Regions from separate parts of the Nocardia sp. NPDC058519 genome, predicted to be linked through region 2. Evidence: predicted binding sites of a transcription regulator. Region 2 holds the regulator's gene; the other holds the start of a gene.
What was found. Region 2 encodes HspR, which represses chaperone genes until heat shock. Its sites were predicted from a motif close to ANNTGAGTNNNNNNNACTCANNT; they were not measured.

Region 1 (7,441 bases), on a different contig from region 2:
GCCGACCAGGCGTGCCTGCGGGTCCGGCGATGGTTCTCCAGCCGATCGCTCACCCCGACCACCTCGATCAGCGCCACCTGCGCGCGATAGGGGTCGGAGCCGAGCGACTCCAGGTACGCACCGAAACCGGCCCGCAGCGCGAGCTGCGGATCGGTCGAGCCGAGCGCGATCAGCGCGGTGCCCACCGCGGCCGCCGCGTCGTCCTGGATCCGGTCGTAGGCCGCGAGCAGCACGTCTTCGCGGGTCTCGAACTCCTCGTAGAACTGCCGCTTGGACAGTCCCGCCGCCGCGCACACCTCGGCGAGCGAGCACGTGGCGTACCCGCGTTCCGCGAAAATTCGCGTCGCTGCTTCCAGGAATCGCAGTCTGCGCTCGGCTTTTCGCGCGATGACCGTACGACCCCCATACCGCCTGTCCGCTGTAGTCACCTCTCCAAAGTATCTGAAACCCGGGATAACACTGACCTTTCCGGGTCGCTTCATCTATCCACCGAACAAAGGACGGCCGACCAGTGCTGAGCACCCGAGCATCGCGGACCGCATTGTCCGCCCTCGTACTAGCGGCGGGTGCGGCACTCGTGGCACCCACGCAGTCGATGGCTGCCCCGCAGTCCGCCGCGACGCAACCGAGTGTCCCCGCCATCGCGGAGAACGTCCCCTCCGGGACGCTGGCCGCGCTGGCACCGACGATCGTAGGCGCCATCTCCGCCCCCGGCCCCATCGCCGACGGCGGACAGGCCGCGATCCTGGCTCAGGCTCGCGTGCTGCTGGCCACGCCGGGCATCCCCGCGCAGGTCAAGTCCACCCTCGAAAGGGTCATCACCTTCCTCGACGGCAGTGGCGGCGGCGGTCCCGAACTGCCGCCCTCGGACGGTCCGCGCATCGCGCAGTTCCTGTACCCGACCATCGGCAAGGGCTGCATCGGCCCGACGTCGGATTCCGTCGGCACCGCGCTGGCCGTACCCGGCCCCGCCGAGCTGCCGCCGCCCGGACCGGCCGCGGGCCAGACCGGCTTCGTTTTCACCGCGCTCGGCACGAAAACCGCTACGGTCGTGCAGAATCCGCCGATGACGGTGCAGTGGGTCAATCTCGACAACCGCCGCACCGGCACCCAGCCGCTCACCACGGAGGCAGGTATCAACGCCGACGGCCCGGCCACCCTCACCGCTATCGCCGACACCGGTCCCGGCCGGGTCGCTGCCGTGATCACCGGTTCGCTCACCACGGCCACCGCCGATGGTGACCGCACCTGCTCGTTCGCCCCGACCCTCGGTTTCTTCTCCGTCGGCTGAGTCTCGCACCACGCAATTGGAGTTCGATCTATGAAGTTTGTCGTCCCCGGCCTGGTCAGCGGCCTGGCCGGCGCGGTCATCGGGGTGATTGCCGTACTCGGCATCACCGCGGGCGCGCAACAGAATTCGATCCCGGCGCCCGAGGAGTCCGGTGACCCGGGCTCGTCGCTGCTCGGCAACGTGCAGTACGGCTCGCGATGAGCAACGTACGCAGGCTCATCGCCTGCATCCTCGTCGGTCTCGGCGCGCTGCTGCTCGTGGCCGCTGTCATGATCCCCACCTACACGGTCGGCAAGGTCGGCAAGACCCCGCTCGATCTGCGCGTCACCACCATCGCCAAGAGCGTGCCCGGCGAGGAAAGCCTTGTGCTGGACGCGAAGTCGCTCACCTCGACTGAGGGCGCGGCCACGGTGAAAACCAATGTGCCGCTCGTTTCGCAGCGCTTCCTGACGGTCGAAGAGCCCTCGGACGCCGATGAGATGACCATCCAGGCCGGCCAGACCCTGCTTCGCGACGATCTGGATCCCAAGGAAGGCCTGCTCACCGCCTCGGTCGACCGCGTCACCATCGACCGCATCACCGGCGAGCCGATCGACGCCTCGCCCAACGGTTCGATCGCCGTGGCTCAGGACCCCAAGACGGGCGCCTCGATCGCCACCGAGCAGCAGCGCCGCGGCCTGCAGTACCGCTTCCCGATCGGCACCGAGAAGAAGTCGTACCCGTACTTCGACCTCAACGCCCGCGCCACCTACGACATCGATTTCATCGAGGAGTCGGAGATCAACGGCGTTCCGGTCTACCACTTCCGCCAGGACATCCCGGTGACGAACATGTGGGATGTCGTCAAGCACCCCTCGTATCAGCTCGCCCTGCCCGCCGCCAAGTGGGGCCTCGAGGGCACCGAACCGGTCACCATGACCCGCTTCTACACCAACACCCGCGACGTGTGGGTGGAGCCGAGGACCGGCGCGGTCCTCAAGGGTGGCGAGAAGATCCACATGTATTACGGCCGTAGCGCCGGCCAGGTCGATGTCTCCGTGCTGAAGTCGAACCTCGTCTTCGACGAGGAGACCATCAATGCCCAGCTCGCCATCACCCAGGAGAGCCTCGACAAGCTCGACCTGTTCGGCAAGACCCTGCCGATCATCCTTGGCATCCTCGCCGCACTGTTCCTCATCGGCGGCGCGGTCCTCGGATTCCTGAGCTCGGGCTCCACCTCGGGCCGCCCGTTCGATCCCCCGACCGAGCGGATTCGTTCCTCGAACCTGTAAGCCACCTGTCCACAACTCGGCCTCCCCCGGTCCTCAACCCGGGGGAGGCCGAGCTGTTTTCAGGATCGCGACAACTGCCGAACTCGGGCGGCCTCGCGGGTGAGGTGGTCGCGCTCGAGAACGGTGGTGGCTGTGCGGGCCGCTTCGGCGTACAGGGTCGCGGCCTGTTCGAGATCGCCCGCCCGTTCGAGTAGGTAGGCACGGGACGCACTGTGGCGCGGTAGTTCCGGGTCGAGATCTGCCAAGGCGGCCAGGCCTGCTCGGGGGCCGTCGGCCTCGCCGACCGCGACCGCGCGATTCAGGCGCACTACCGGGTTGTCGGTGAGAAGCAGAAGTTCGTCGTACCACTCCACGATCTGTATCCAGTCCGTGTCGGTGGTACTCGGGGCATCCGCGTGCAGGGCGGCGATCGCGGCTTGGGCCTGGTACTCGCCCAGGCGGTCACGGGCCAGCGCGGCTTGCAGGATCGTCACGCCTTCGGCGATGAGGTGTGTGTCCCAACGGGATCGGTCCTGTTCGGCGAGCGGAACCAAGCGCCCGCCCTCGGTGCGCGACGCACGGCGGGCGTGGTGCAGCAGCATCAGCGCGAGCAGCCCCGCGACCTCGGGTTCGCCGGTCGAGGCGGCGAGCTGGCGGGTGAGGCGGATGGCTTCGGCCGCCAGGTCGATGTCGCCGCTGTAGCCCTCGTTGAAGACGAGGTAGAGCACGCGCAGCACGGTCGTCGGATCGCTGGGACGGTCGAGCGGTAGGCCGGTGATCCGCTTCTTGGCCCGGCTGATCCGTTGCGCCATAGTCGATTCCGGCACCAGGTAGGCCGTCGCGATCTGCCGGGTCGTCAGGCCGCCGACCGCGCGCAAGGTCAGTGCGACGGCCGAGCCGGGAGACAGCGAAGGGTGCGCGCACAGGAAATACAGCCACAGCGTGTCGTCCGTGGCGGGCACCGGCCCGGCTTCCGGCTCGGTATCGACTGCGAATTCCCTCCCCCGCCTCGATGTTTCGGCCCGCGTCGCATCGATGAACTTTCGCCAGGCGGCGGAGACGAGCCAGCCCTTCGCATCGCGCGGTGGATCCTCGGGCCAGGTCTCCAGCGCCCGGATCAGCGCCTCCTGCACCGCGTCCTCGGCCGCCGCGAACTCGGCCCCGCGGCGGACGAGGATCCCGATCACCGCGGGGACGAGTTCGCGTAGTAGCGCGTCGTTCACTCGGTCACCGTGGGCAACTCCGTGTAGAACGGCCGCAGTTCGAGCCATTCCTGCACCGGCTTCCCGCCCGCGCCCGGTGCCGCCGACAGCTCCCCGGCCAGCTCGAGCGCCCGGTCATAGGTCTCGACGTCGATGACCATCCACCCGGCGATCAGGTCCTTGGTCTCCGCGAACGGCCCGTCGGTGACCGGCGGGCGCCCCTCGCCGTCCGAGCGCACCCACGTGCCCTGCGTGGACAGCGCCTGACCGTCGACGAACTCGCCGGTCGATCGCAGCCGATCGGCGAAATCCACCATGTACCGCACATGCGCGGACACCTCGTCCGGCGTCCACTGATCCATCGGCGCGTCGTTGACCGATGCGGGCGCGCCACGGTAGTGCTTGAGCAGCAGGTACTTGGCCATGATGTTCTCCTCGGTTCGTGTTCTTCGTGGGTTGTACCCCTGGGACGGAGCCGTTCGCGCGTTCTCGACATCCACGGCGAAAGAATTTCGGAGAATTTTTCGCCAGGAGTGAACGGCGCCACCTGCAGGAACAAACAGTCGGGGGTCCATGTTGAGTCAGCAAAGCTCAACTTTGGAAGGGTCGACATGACTTCAGCTCAGAACCTGCCGGTGCTGTTCCTGACCGATCCGATCGTGCTGCCGGGCATGGTCGTGCCCATCGAACTGGACGAATCCGCGCAGGCCGCCATCGACGCCGCGCAGGCAGCCAAAACCGGCTCGGTGCTGGTCGCGCCGCGCCTCGACGAGGGATACGCGTCCTACGGCGTGGTCGCCACCATCGAACAGGTCGGCCGGATGCGCGGTGGCGCGCCCGCGGCCGTGTTGAAGGCCGAGCGCAGGGCGCGGATCGGGCACGGGGTCACCGGGCCGGGGGCCGCGCTGTGGGTGGAGGCCGAGCTCGTCGAGTCGGTCGAACCCGACGAACACACCACCGCACTCGCCGCCGAGTACAAGAAGCTGGTCGTCGCCGTCCTGCAGCGGCGTGAGGCCTGGCAGATCATCGATATCGTCAACCAGCTCGACGACGTGGAGGCCATCGCCGACACCGCGGGCTACGCGCCGTACCTGTCCGATGAGCAGAAGCGCGAGCTGCTCGAGACCCCCGATGTCGTCGTGCGGCTGACCCGTCAGCTCGAGTGGATCAAGGACCACATCGCCGAGGTGGAGGTCACCGACAAGATCTCCGAAGACGTCCGCGACGGCATGGAGAAGAGCCAGCGCGAGTTCCTGCTGCGCCAGCAGCTCAACGCCATCCGCAAGGAACTCGGCGAGGACGAACCCGACGGCGCCGACGACTACCGCACCCGCGTGGAGAACGCGGACCTGCCCGAGAACGTGCGGGCCGAGGCGCTGCGCGAGGTCGGCCGGCTGGAGCGCGCCAGTGATCAGAGCCCGGAATCGGGCTGGATCCGCACCTGGCTCGACACCGTGCTCGATCTGCCGTGGACGGTGAAAACCGAAGACAGCACCGATGTTTCGGCCGCTCGCGCGGTGCTCGACGCCGATCACCACGGTCTCGACGAGGTGAAGGACCGCATGGTCGAGTACCTGGCCGTGCGATCGCGGCGGGCCGCGCGTGGCCTCGAGGTCGTCGGCGGACGCGGTTCCGGCGCGGTGCTCGTGCTGGTCGGTCCGCCCGGTGTCGGTAAGACCTCGCTGGGCGAGTCGGTCGCAAAAGCACTGGGCCGCAAGTTCGTTCGCGTTGCCCTTGGCGGCGTGCGCGACGAGGCCGAGATCCGTGGCCACCGCCGCACCTACGTCGGCGCGTTGCCGGGCCGGATCGTGCGCGCGGTGAAGGAGGCGGGTTCGATGAATCCCGTTGTCCTGCTGGACGAGATCGACAAGGTCGGCTCCGACTTCCGTGGTGATCCGGCGGCGGCGCTGCTCGAGGTCCTCGACCCCGCGCAGAACCACACCTTCCGCGACCACTACCTCGACCTGGACCTCGACCTGTCGAACGTCCTGTTCATCGCGACCGCCAATGTCATGGACACCATCCCCGGTCCCCTGCTCGACCGCATGGAGCTCATCACCGTCGACGGCTACACCGAGGCCGACAAGGTGGCCATCGCCCGCGACTTCCTGGTCCCCCGCCAGCTGGAGCGCAATGCCCTGACCACGGAAGAGGTTTCGATCACCGACGCGGCGTTGCGCGAGATCGCGGCGAACTACACCCGCGAGGCGGGCGTGCGTCAAATGGAGCGTCTGGTGGCAAAAGCCTTGCGCAAGGCGGCGACTCGCCTCGTCACGGGCGACCCCGCGAGCGTCGGTGAGAAGGCCGGGCCCGACAACGCCGCACTCGTCGACAAGGGCGAGCTGGGCGGAGGCGCGGTGCTCGGTTACGACCCCGAACTCGGCTACGACAACAACGTCATCGACATCGCCGCCGGTCCGCAGCCGGTCGGTCAGGTGACGAGCCTGGTGGTCGACCTCGACAACCTCACCGACTACCTCGGCCGCCCCCGCTTCACCCCGGATTCGATGGAACGCACCTCGGTGCCCGGTGTGGCGACGGGCCTCGCGGTGACCGGTGCGGGCGGCGATGTGCTCTACATCGAGGCCAACGGCGCCGAGGGCGAGCGTTCCCTCACCCTCACCGGCCAGCTCGGCGATGTCATGAAGGAGTCCGCCCAGATCGCCCTCACCTACGTGCGCTCGCACCTGGAGGAAATCGGCATCGAACCCAAGGTCCTCGATCGCAATATCCACATCCACTTCCCCGCGGGCGCGGTCCCCAAGGACGGCCCATCGGCGGGTGTCACCATGGTCACCGCCCTGGTGTCACTGGCACTGGGCCGCCCGGTCCGCGGCGATGTCGGCATGACCGGCGAGGTCACGCTGAACGGCAGCGTCCTGCCGATCGGCGGCGTGAAACAGAAACTCCTCGCCGCCCAGCGCGCGGGCCTGAAGACCGTCTTCATCCCCGCCCGCAACGAACCCGACCTCGACGAGGTCCCGGCAGAGGTCCTTGCCGCACTGAACGTCCGCCCCGTCGCCGACGTGGCAGACATCCTGGCCTACGCCATCGAACCGATCGCCGAACCCGCCGCCGACGGCAAAACCTTCGCCGTCAGCGCCTGATCCGAACTATCGACGGGCCGTGCACAGCTCACTGTGTGCGGCCCGTTGCCTTGTCCGGAGCAACCATCCTCGGCCGCATCGCTCACGATCGCGCGGATCTGATCCGTGCCGCGATTCCCGGCCTACCGGCTGACGGTCGGCGGCAGTACCGGGCCGTCCACGGTGACTACCGCCAGTTGATCGGTGTCGTAGTTGTCCTGGTCGTCGTCGAGGTCGAGGTCGTCGAGGTCGTCGTCGTCGAATTCTTCCGTGTCTTCCTCGGTGGAGGGTGCGAGGTCCTTTTCGACGCGGCGGGTGGTGCCCTGGGCGACCGCGCAGAGGATGGGTTCCTCGCCCTCGGTTTCGGCGTAGACGTCGCAGTGGGTGACGGCCTGGCGGCGGGTGGCGCCGAGGACGGTGGCGTGCACGCGCAGGCGTTCGCCCTGGGCGGGGCGCAGGTAGGTGATGGTGAAGCCGCCGGTGAGGACGTTGGGGCCGAGGACGGTGCCCGCGGCGAAGGTGAGGGCGTTGTCGGCGGCGTAGGCGAGCACCCCGCCGTGCACGAAGCCGAACTGCTGGCCGTGTTCTGGCTGGATATCGATGACGAGCGTG
Region 2 (7,441 bases):
CACGACGTGAACTCGCTCCCGTATCGCACCCCCATCGCGCCGTACAGCGCGAACCCCGCCGCATTCACCAGCGCCCCGATCATCAACACCCGGCGCCCGTACCGGGCAGCCAGTACTCCGACCGAAAGCCCTGCTCCCACACCGGCACCCACCGCGAACAGCGCCGAGGTGAGCCCGGCCCGCAACGGCGACCACCCGAGTCCGCCCTGCATGAACAACGTCCACACCAGGAAGAACCCACCCATGGCGATCCAGAACAACAACCAGGCTCCCAGTCCGATCGCGAACGGTCGTGACCGGAACAGCCCGAGGTCGACCAACGGCGACCGCCCCGCCCGAGCCAGCGCACGCTCATAGAGCAGGAACCCGGCGAAAACCGCGAGAGCTACCCCCATCATCACGAAAGTCCAAGCGGGCCAGTCGAGTCGACGCCCCTCGGTCACCGGGTAGACCAGCAGCAGCACAGCGGAAACCGCCAGCACCATCCCGACCGGATCCAGCCGAGGCGGCGTAGCCGACTTCGAATCGCTCATCGCGAACCACGCCGCGATGAACCCCGCGATGCCGACCGGGATGTTCACCAAGAAGATCGGCCGCCAGGCCAACCCGAACAGATCGGCCTGCACCAGCACTCCGCCGAGCGCGAGCCCGACGGCTGAGGCGGAGCCGCCGACACCGCTGTAGACGGCGATTGCCTTGGCCCGCTCCTCTTTCGGAAATGTCGTCTGAATGATGGCCAGAATCTGCGGCACCATCAATGCCCCCATCGCGCCCTGCGCGAAACGGGACCCGATCAGCACGGTCGGATCGGTGGCCAGCCCGCACGCCGCCGAGGCGATCGTGAAACCGGCCATGCCGGTGAGGAATACGCGTTTGCGACCATAGATGTCGCCGAGTCGCCCACCGGTGATCAACACCGCGGCGAAGGCGAGGACGTACGCGGCGATGATCCATTCGAGCTGTGAGTACTCGGCGTGCAGGTCGTTGCGAATGCTCGGCACGGCCACGTTGACGATGGTCACGTCGAGTAGATCCATGAAGCCGGCGGCCAGGACCACCGCGAAGGCGATCCAGCGCCGGGGATCGGCGTCGGGGGGAGTGGGAGAGGTAGTCACGATGGTCTCTCTTCGAGTAGGGAAGTCCTCTCAAACTATGCACCTCGAGTGATTATCAATCAAGAGTGCAATCACGAACGGTGCGTTAATCGGCGTATCGTAGGGGTGTGACCGACCCGACGCAGCTGTCGACCCATGCCGGATTCCTCCTCGGCCAACTGGGCTTCCATACCGCCTACCGCTTCGGTGATCTGCTGGCGCCGCTCGGTATCAAACCCCGTCACTTCGGCATGCTGAAGCTCCTGAGGGCCCATGACGGCCGCACTCAGCAGGAGCTCGGTGAGGCTCTGGAGATCCACCGCAACGTCATGGTCGGCCTGGTGGACGACCTGGAAAAACGCGATCTCGTCGAACGCCGCCGCCACCCCAGCGATCGCCGAGCGCATGCCCTCCACCTCCTCCCTGCCGCCCACGCGCTCCTTGCCGAAGCCGAGCAGCGGGTAGCCGAGCTGGACGCCGAAGTCCTGTCCCCCCTGTCTCCCGAGGACCGCACCCTCTTCCTCGATCTCCTGCGCCGAACCGCCGAAGGCAACGGCCTTCGCCCCGGCATCCACCCCGGCCTCACTCGATAGTTCCCTCTCCGGACCGTCACGATCCAGTATCAGGGGCTGCAGTTGAGCGCACTCGTGGCAAGAATGGCCGGGGGTCGGGAAGTTTTTTTCGGGTGGCGGGAATGAATCGCCGCAGCTACTGGTTGTGCTGATCAACAACATGAGCGGACCTGACTCAACTTCGGGTTGACTCACGGTGGATCTCGAAGGCAGGATTGAGCCCACTACGCTCAGCCCATCAAAAACAGGAGGAAACCACTATGGCTCGTGCGGTCGGAATCGACCTCGGGACCACGAACTCCGTCGTCGCCGTGCTCGAAGGCGGCGAGCCGGTCGTCGTCGCGAACTCGGAAGGCTCGCGCACCACCCCCTCGATCGTCGCCTTCGCGAAGAACGGCGAGGTTCTCGTCGGTCAGCCCGCGAAGAACCAGGCGGTCACCAACGTCGACCGCACCATCCGCTCGGTCAAGCGCCACATCGGCACCGACTGGAACGTCGAGATCGACGACAAGAAGTACACGCCGCAGGAGATCTCCGCGCGCACGCTGATGAAGCTGAAGCGCGACGCCGAGGCCTACCTGGGCGAGGAGATCACCGACGCCGTGATCACCGTCCCGGCCTACTTCGAAGACGCCCAGCGTCAGGCCACCAAGGAAGCCGGCCAGATCGCCGGACTCAACGTGCTGCGCATCGTCAACGAGCCCACCGCCGCCGCGCTGGCGTACGGCCTGGACAAGGGCGACAAAGAGCAGACCATCCTGGTCTTCGACCTCGGCGGCGGCACCTTCGACGTCTCGCTGCTGGAAATCGGCGAGGGCGTCGTCGAGGTCCGCGCGACCTCCGGTGACAACCACCTCGGTGGCGACGACTGGGACGAGCGCGTCGTTTCCTGGCTGGTCGACAAGTTCAAGGCGTCCTCGGGCATCGACCTGACCAAGGACAAGATGGCCATGCAGCGTCTGCGCGAGGCTGCCGAGAAGGCCAAGATCGAACTGTCCTCGGGCCAGTCCACCTCGATCAACCTGCCCTACATCACCGTCGACGCGGACAAGAACCCGCTGTTCCTCGACGAGCAGCTCACCCGCTCGGAGTTCCAGAAGATCACCTCTGATCTGCTGGATCGCACCCGCGCGCCGTTCCAGTCCGTGATCAAGGACTCGGGCCTGAACGTGGCCGATATCGACCACGTCGTGCTCGTCGGTGGCTCCACCCGTATGCCCGCCGTGTCCGACCTGGTCAAGGAACTGACCGGCGGCCGCGAGCCCAACAAGGGCGTGAACCCGGACGAGGTCGTCGCCGTCGGCGCAGCCCTGCAGGCCGGCGTGCTCAAGGGTGAGGTCAAGGACGTCCTGCTGCTCGATGTCACCCCGCTGTCGCTGGGCATCGAGACCAAGGGTGGCGTGATGACCAAGCTCATCGAGCGCAACACCACCATCCCCACCAAGCGCTCGGAAACCTTCACCACCGCTGACGACAACCAGCCTTCGGTGCAGATCCAGGTGTTCCAGGGTGAGCGCGAGATCGCCTCGCACAACAAGCTGCTCGGCTCCTTCGAGCTCACCGGCCTGCCGCCCGCCCCGCGTGGCGTGCCGCAGATCGAGGTCACCTTCGACATCGACGCCAACGGCATCGTGCACGTCACCGCGAAGGACAAGGGCACCGGCAAGGAAAACAAGATCAAGATCCAGGACGGCTCCGGTCTGTCCAAGGAAGAGATCGACCGCATGGTCGCCGACGCCGAGGCGCACGCCGCCGACGACAAGGCGCGCCGTGAGGAGGCCGAGACCCGCAACCAGGCCGAGTCGCTGGTGCACCAGACCGAGAAGTTCATCAACGAGCAGAAGCTGAGCGAGGGTGGCGCACAGGTCTCCGCCGATCAGCTGGCGAAGGTGGAGAACGCGGTCACCGAGGCCAAGCAGGCGCTGGAAGGCACCGATATCTCCGCGGTGAAGTCGGCCGTGGAGAAGCTGGCCACCGAGTCGCAGGCGCTTGGCCAGGCGATCTACGAAGCCTCCGCCGCCGCCGACGCGCAGTCCGGCAACGGCGCGGGCCCGAGCCAGGCCGATGACGACCAGGTCGTCGACGCGGAGGTCGTGGACGAGCCGGTCGACACGGACAAGAAGTGACCGAGGCGAACTCCTCGGAGCAGGAGTTGGTCACCGACATCCTGGACGACACCGCGGACGAGAACGCGGAGGCCGCCCCGGCGGACTCCGCCCTCGACGCCGAAGTTGTCGAGCCGGAGAACGACGAGCTGGCCGAGCGCACGGCCGATCTGCAGCGGTTGACCGCGGAATACGCGAACTACCGCCGCCGGGTCGAGCGCGACCGCCAGGCCAACATCGATGCCGCCAAGGCCTCGGTGGTCACCGAATTGCTCGCGGTGCTCGACGATCTGGATCGGGCGAGGTCGCACGGCGACCTCGATTCCGGCCCGCTGAAGTCCGTCGCCGACAAGCTCGAGACCGCGCTCACCAAGCAGGGTCTCGTCGAATTCGGTTCCGCCGGTGACCCGTTCGACCCCACGCTGCACGAGGCAGTGCAGCACGAGGGTTCGGGCGCCGACCCGGTGATCGGTATCGTCATGCGCAAGGGCTATCGGTTCGGCGACCGGGTGCTTCGGCACGCGTTGGTCGGGGTAACCGATGCCGAGGCCGCGGGGGCATCGGATCCGGATGCCGTCGACAGTCAATAAGAACGCGAAAGGAGGAGATGCCCGGTGAGCCAACGGGAGTGGATCGAAAAGGACTTCTACAAGGAGCTGGGTGTCTCCTCCGGCGCCTCGCAGGACGAGATCAAGAAGGCCTACCGCAAGCTCGCCCGCGACCTGCACCCGGATTCCAACCCGGGTGACACCAAGGCCGAGGAGCGGTTCAAGACCGTCAGCGAAGCCAACGCGGTGCTGTCGGATCCGGCCAAGCGCAAGGAGTACGACGAGACGCGTCGCCTGTTCGCGGGCGGCGGCGGAGGCGGCCGGGCCTACGGCGGCGGCGGGTTCAACCCCGGTGCAGGCGGCGGCTTCTCGCAGGACTTCAACATCGGTGACATCTTCGGTCAGGCCGGTGGCACCGGTACCGCGGGCGACGGCGGGCTCGGCGATCTGCTGGGCGGGCTGTTCAACCGGGGTGGCGGCGGCCGGGCGGCGGCTCGTCCGCGCCGCGGTGCCGATGTGGAGACCGAGACCACCCTGGGTTTCCGCGAGGCCGCCCAGGGCGTCACCGTTCCACTGCGGATGACAAGTCCCTCGCCGTGCACCACCTGTCACGGCAGCGGTGCCAAGCCGGGCACCAGCCCGCGCGTGTGCCCGCACTGCAACGGTGCGGGCGTGGTCAGCCGTAATCAGGGCGCGTTCGGTTTCAGCGAGCCCTGCGACGACTGCCGCGGTACCGGGTCGATCATCGACGACCCGTGCACCGACTGCTCGGGCACCGGTATCCAGAACCGCACCCGCACCATCACCGTCCGGATCCCACCGGGCGTCAGCGATGGGCAGAAGATCCGGCTGGCCGGTCAGGGCGAGGCGGGTCTGCGCGGTGCGCCTTCGGGCGATCTGTATGTCACGGTGCACGTCAGCCAGGACAAGGTCTTCGGCCGTCAGGGCGACGACCTCACCCTGGTGCTCCCGGTGAGCTACAGCGAATTGGTCCTCGGGACTACGGTTTCCGTGCCCACGCTGGACGGCCGGGTCGGCGTGAAGGTGCCCGCGGGCACCGCCGACGGGCGTATCCTGCGGGTTCGCGGTCGTGGTGTGCCCAAGCGCGGTGCGGCAGGCGGCGCCGGTGACCTGCTGGTCACGGTGAAGGTCGCGGTACCGCAATCGCTCGACTCCGATGCCACCGATGCGCTCAAGCGCTATCAGGAGGCGGAGAAGACCAGTGGCTTCGAACCGCGTGCAGGATGGGCGGGTGCTTGATGTCCCCGCGCATCGAGCTCAGCGCCCGGAGGAGGTAGCGCAGCGTGACCACGGAGGGTGTAGGGAGAGGCGCAAATAGCCCGGATCCGAAGTCTGTTTCGGGTGCTACCTCGCGTGCCGAGTTCTTCATGATCTCGGTGGCGGCTCAGCTGGCGGGGATGCACGCGCAGACGTTGCGTACCTACGACCGGCTGGGTTTGGTCACCCCGCAACGGACCTCGGGTGGCGGACGCCGTTACTCGGCCCGCGATGTGGAGGTGCTGCGCGAGGTGCAGCGCCTGTCGCAGGACGAGGGCGTCAACCTCGCCGGCATCAAGCGCATCATCGAACTCACCAATCAGGTGGAGGCGTTGCAGCAGCGCGTCGAGGAGATGAGCGCGGAGCTGGAGCGGTTGCGGGCGGGCTACCGGCCCGATCTGTCGCCGCCGGCACGCAGTACCGCGCTCGTGGTGTGGCAGCCACGGCATCGGCGCTGAGCCGTTTTCGGTACGACGAGCCTCCGGTTCGAAATCCACTGCGGTGGACGCCGAGCCGGGGGTTCGCTCGTCTCCGGTCAACCCCCGGCGACCGGCCAGTGACTCTCCAGCAACTCACTTATTCGTGATCTTGCTGATCGGAAGTAGCGTGGCGGCGCGCTGAGGTGCGGATTTATCACCGTGGACGTCCAAAAGTTTGCTGTTGGGATGCTGAATTGGGGTCGGTCGGAACGTAATTCGCCGCCCCTGGCCAGCCACTCCGGTACGCCTACCCCGCGTGTCATGGCCCGGCGCGTCGCGTTGCGGCAGGCTGTCGTTGTAGCGGAAAGGTCGCTCTACCAGGCACGTTGGCGTCCAAATGCCTGGTATGCCGGGCGTTTTGGGTAATCATCGGCAGGTGTTCACCCGCAATTAACGGTCTTCAGGTATGTTTTCATGGGAAACTACTGGGAACCGCCTGGTATTTCAAGAATTACATGCGTGATGTTTAAGAGTACGATTCCTAAGCTGGCAAACCTCGCCTAGACTTCTCGCATCGGCTGCTGACGAGTGTCCTCCCAGCCCGTCACTCGCCGGCGCGGCTAGCGTTCGATGGCGAAACGAGGTTGTGACACATATGGATTCGCGGACTATCGCTTTGATCCGTACTACGTTCAAGGCGGTTGCTGCGGAAGACGGTGGACCCGAGAAGCTGTCGAGGTCGTTCTACTCGATCCTCTTCACGGACTACCCCGGTGTCCGCGACTACTTCCCGGCTGCCATGGACTCCCAGCGCGACCGCCTCGTCTCGGCGATCTCCTACGCGCTCGACCGGCTCGAGGAACCCGACAAGCTGCTGCCGTTCCTGGCCCAGCTCGGGCGCGACCATCGAAAGTACGGCGTGCAACCGGCCCACTATGTGGCCGTGGCCAACTCGCTGAAGTCGGCGATGCGGTTGTTCGCCGGTGCGGAGATGTGGACCGACGAGGTCGCCACCGCGTGGGACGAGGGCCTGGCCACCATCAGCGGCGCGATGATCAGCGCCGCCGACAAGGAGACCACACCGGCTACCTGGACGGGCACCGTCGTCGAACATCGCGAGGTGCTGCGCAATCTCTCCATCGTTCGGATCCAGCTCGACGAGCCGATGCAGTACGCCGCAGGCCAGTACCTCAGCGTGCAGATCCCCTCGCGCCCGCGCATGTGGCGCTATCTCTCGCCCGCGAACCCGGCCAATGCCAACGGCGAGATCGAGTTCCACGTTCGCGGAGTGCTCGGCGGCTGGGTGAGCCCCGCCATGGTCGCGCACACGGCCGTCGGCGATCAGTGGCGCCTCGGCTCGCCCCTCGGGGGCCTCGGCGTGCCACGCAACACCAAACGCAAGATGCTGATGGTCGGCTGCGGCAC

Region 1: the regulator HspR is predicted to act here: its motif matches at 4,318-4,340, upstream of lon (endopeptidase La).

What each region holds. Positions count from the first base shown of each region.
Region 1 covers NZ_JBHXNK010000012.1:14,193-21,633, forward strand. Annotated here, with positions in the region: gene ACFWPK_RS15575 (TetR/AcrR family transcriptional regulator) at 1-428, opposite strand, end outside; gene ACFWPK_RS15580 (hypothetical protein) at 512-1,291, shown strand; gene ACFWPK_RS15585 (DUF2613 domain-containing protein) at 1,322-1,492, shown strand; gene ACFWPK_RS15590 (DUF3068 domain-containing protein) at 1,489-2,562, shown strand; gene ACFWPK_RS15595 (RNA polymerase sigma factor) at 2,622-3,764, opposite strand; gene ACFWPK_RS15600 (YciI family protein) at 3,761-4,168, opposite strand; gene lon (endopeptidase La) at 4,355-6,850, shown strand; partial or broken gene ACFWPK_RS15610 (PaaI family thioesterase) at 7,147-7,441, opposite strand, start outside.
Region 2 covers NZ_JBHXNK010000045.1:20,333-27,773, forward strand. Annotated here, with positions in the region: gene ACFWPK_RS32160 (MFS transporter) at 1-1,115, opposite strand, end outside; gene ACFWPK_RS32165 (MarR family winged helix-turn-helix transcriptional regulator) at 1,223-1,687, shown strand; gene dnaK (molecular chaperone DnaK) at 1,927-3,792, shown strand; gene grpE (nucleotide exchange factor GrpE) at 3,819-4,361, shown strand; gene dnaJ (molecular chaperone DnaJ) at 4,386-5,579, shown strand; gene ACFWPK_RS32185 (heat shock protein transcriptional repressor HspR) at 5,708-6,055, shown strand; gene ACFWPK_RS32190 (FAD-binding oxidoreductase) at 6,672-7,441, shown strand, end outside.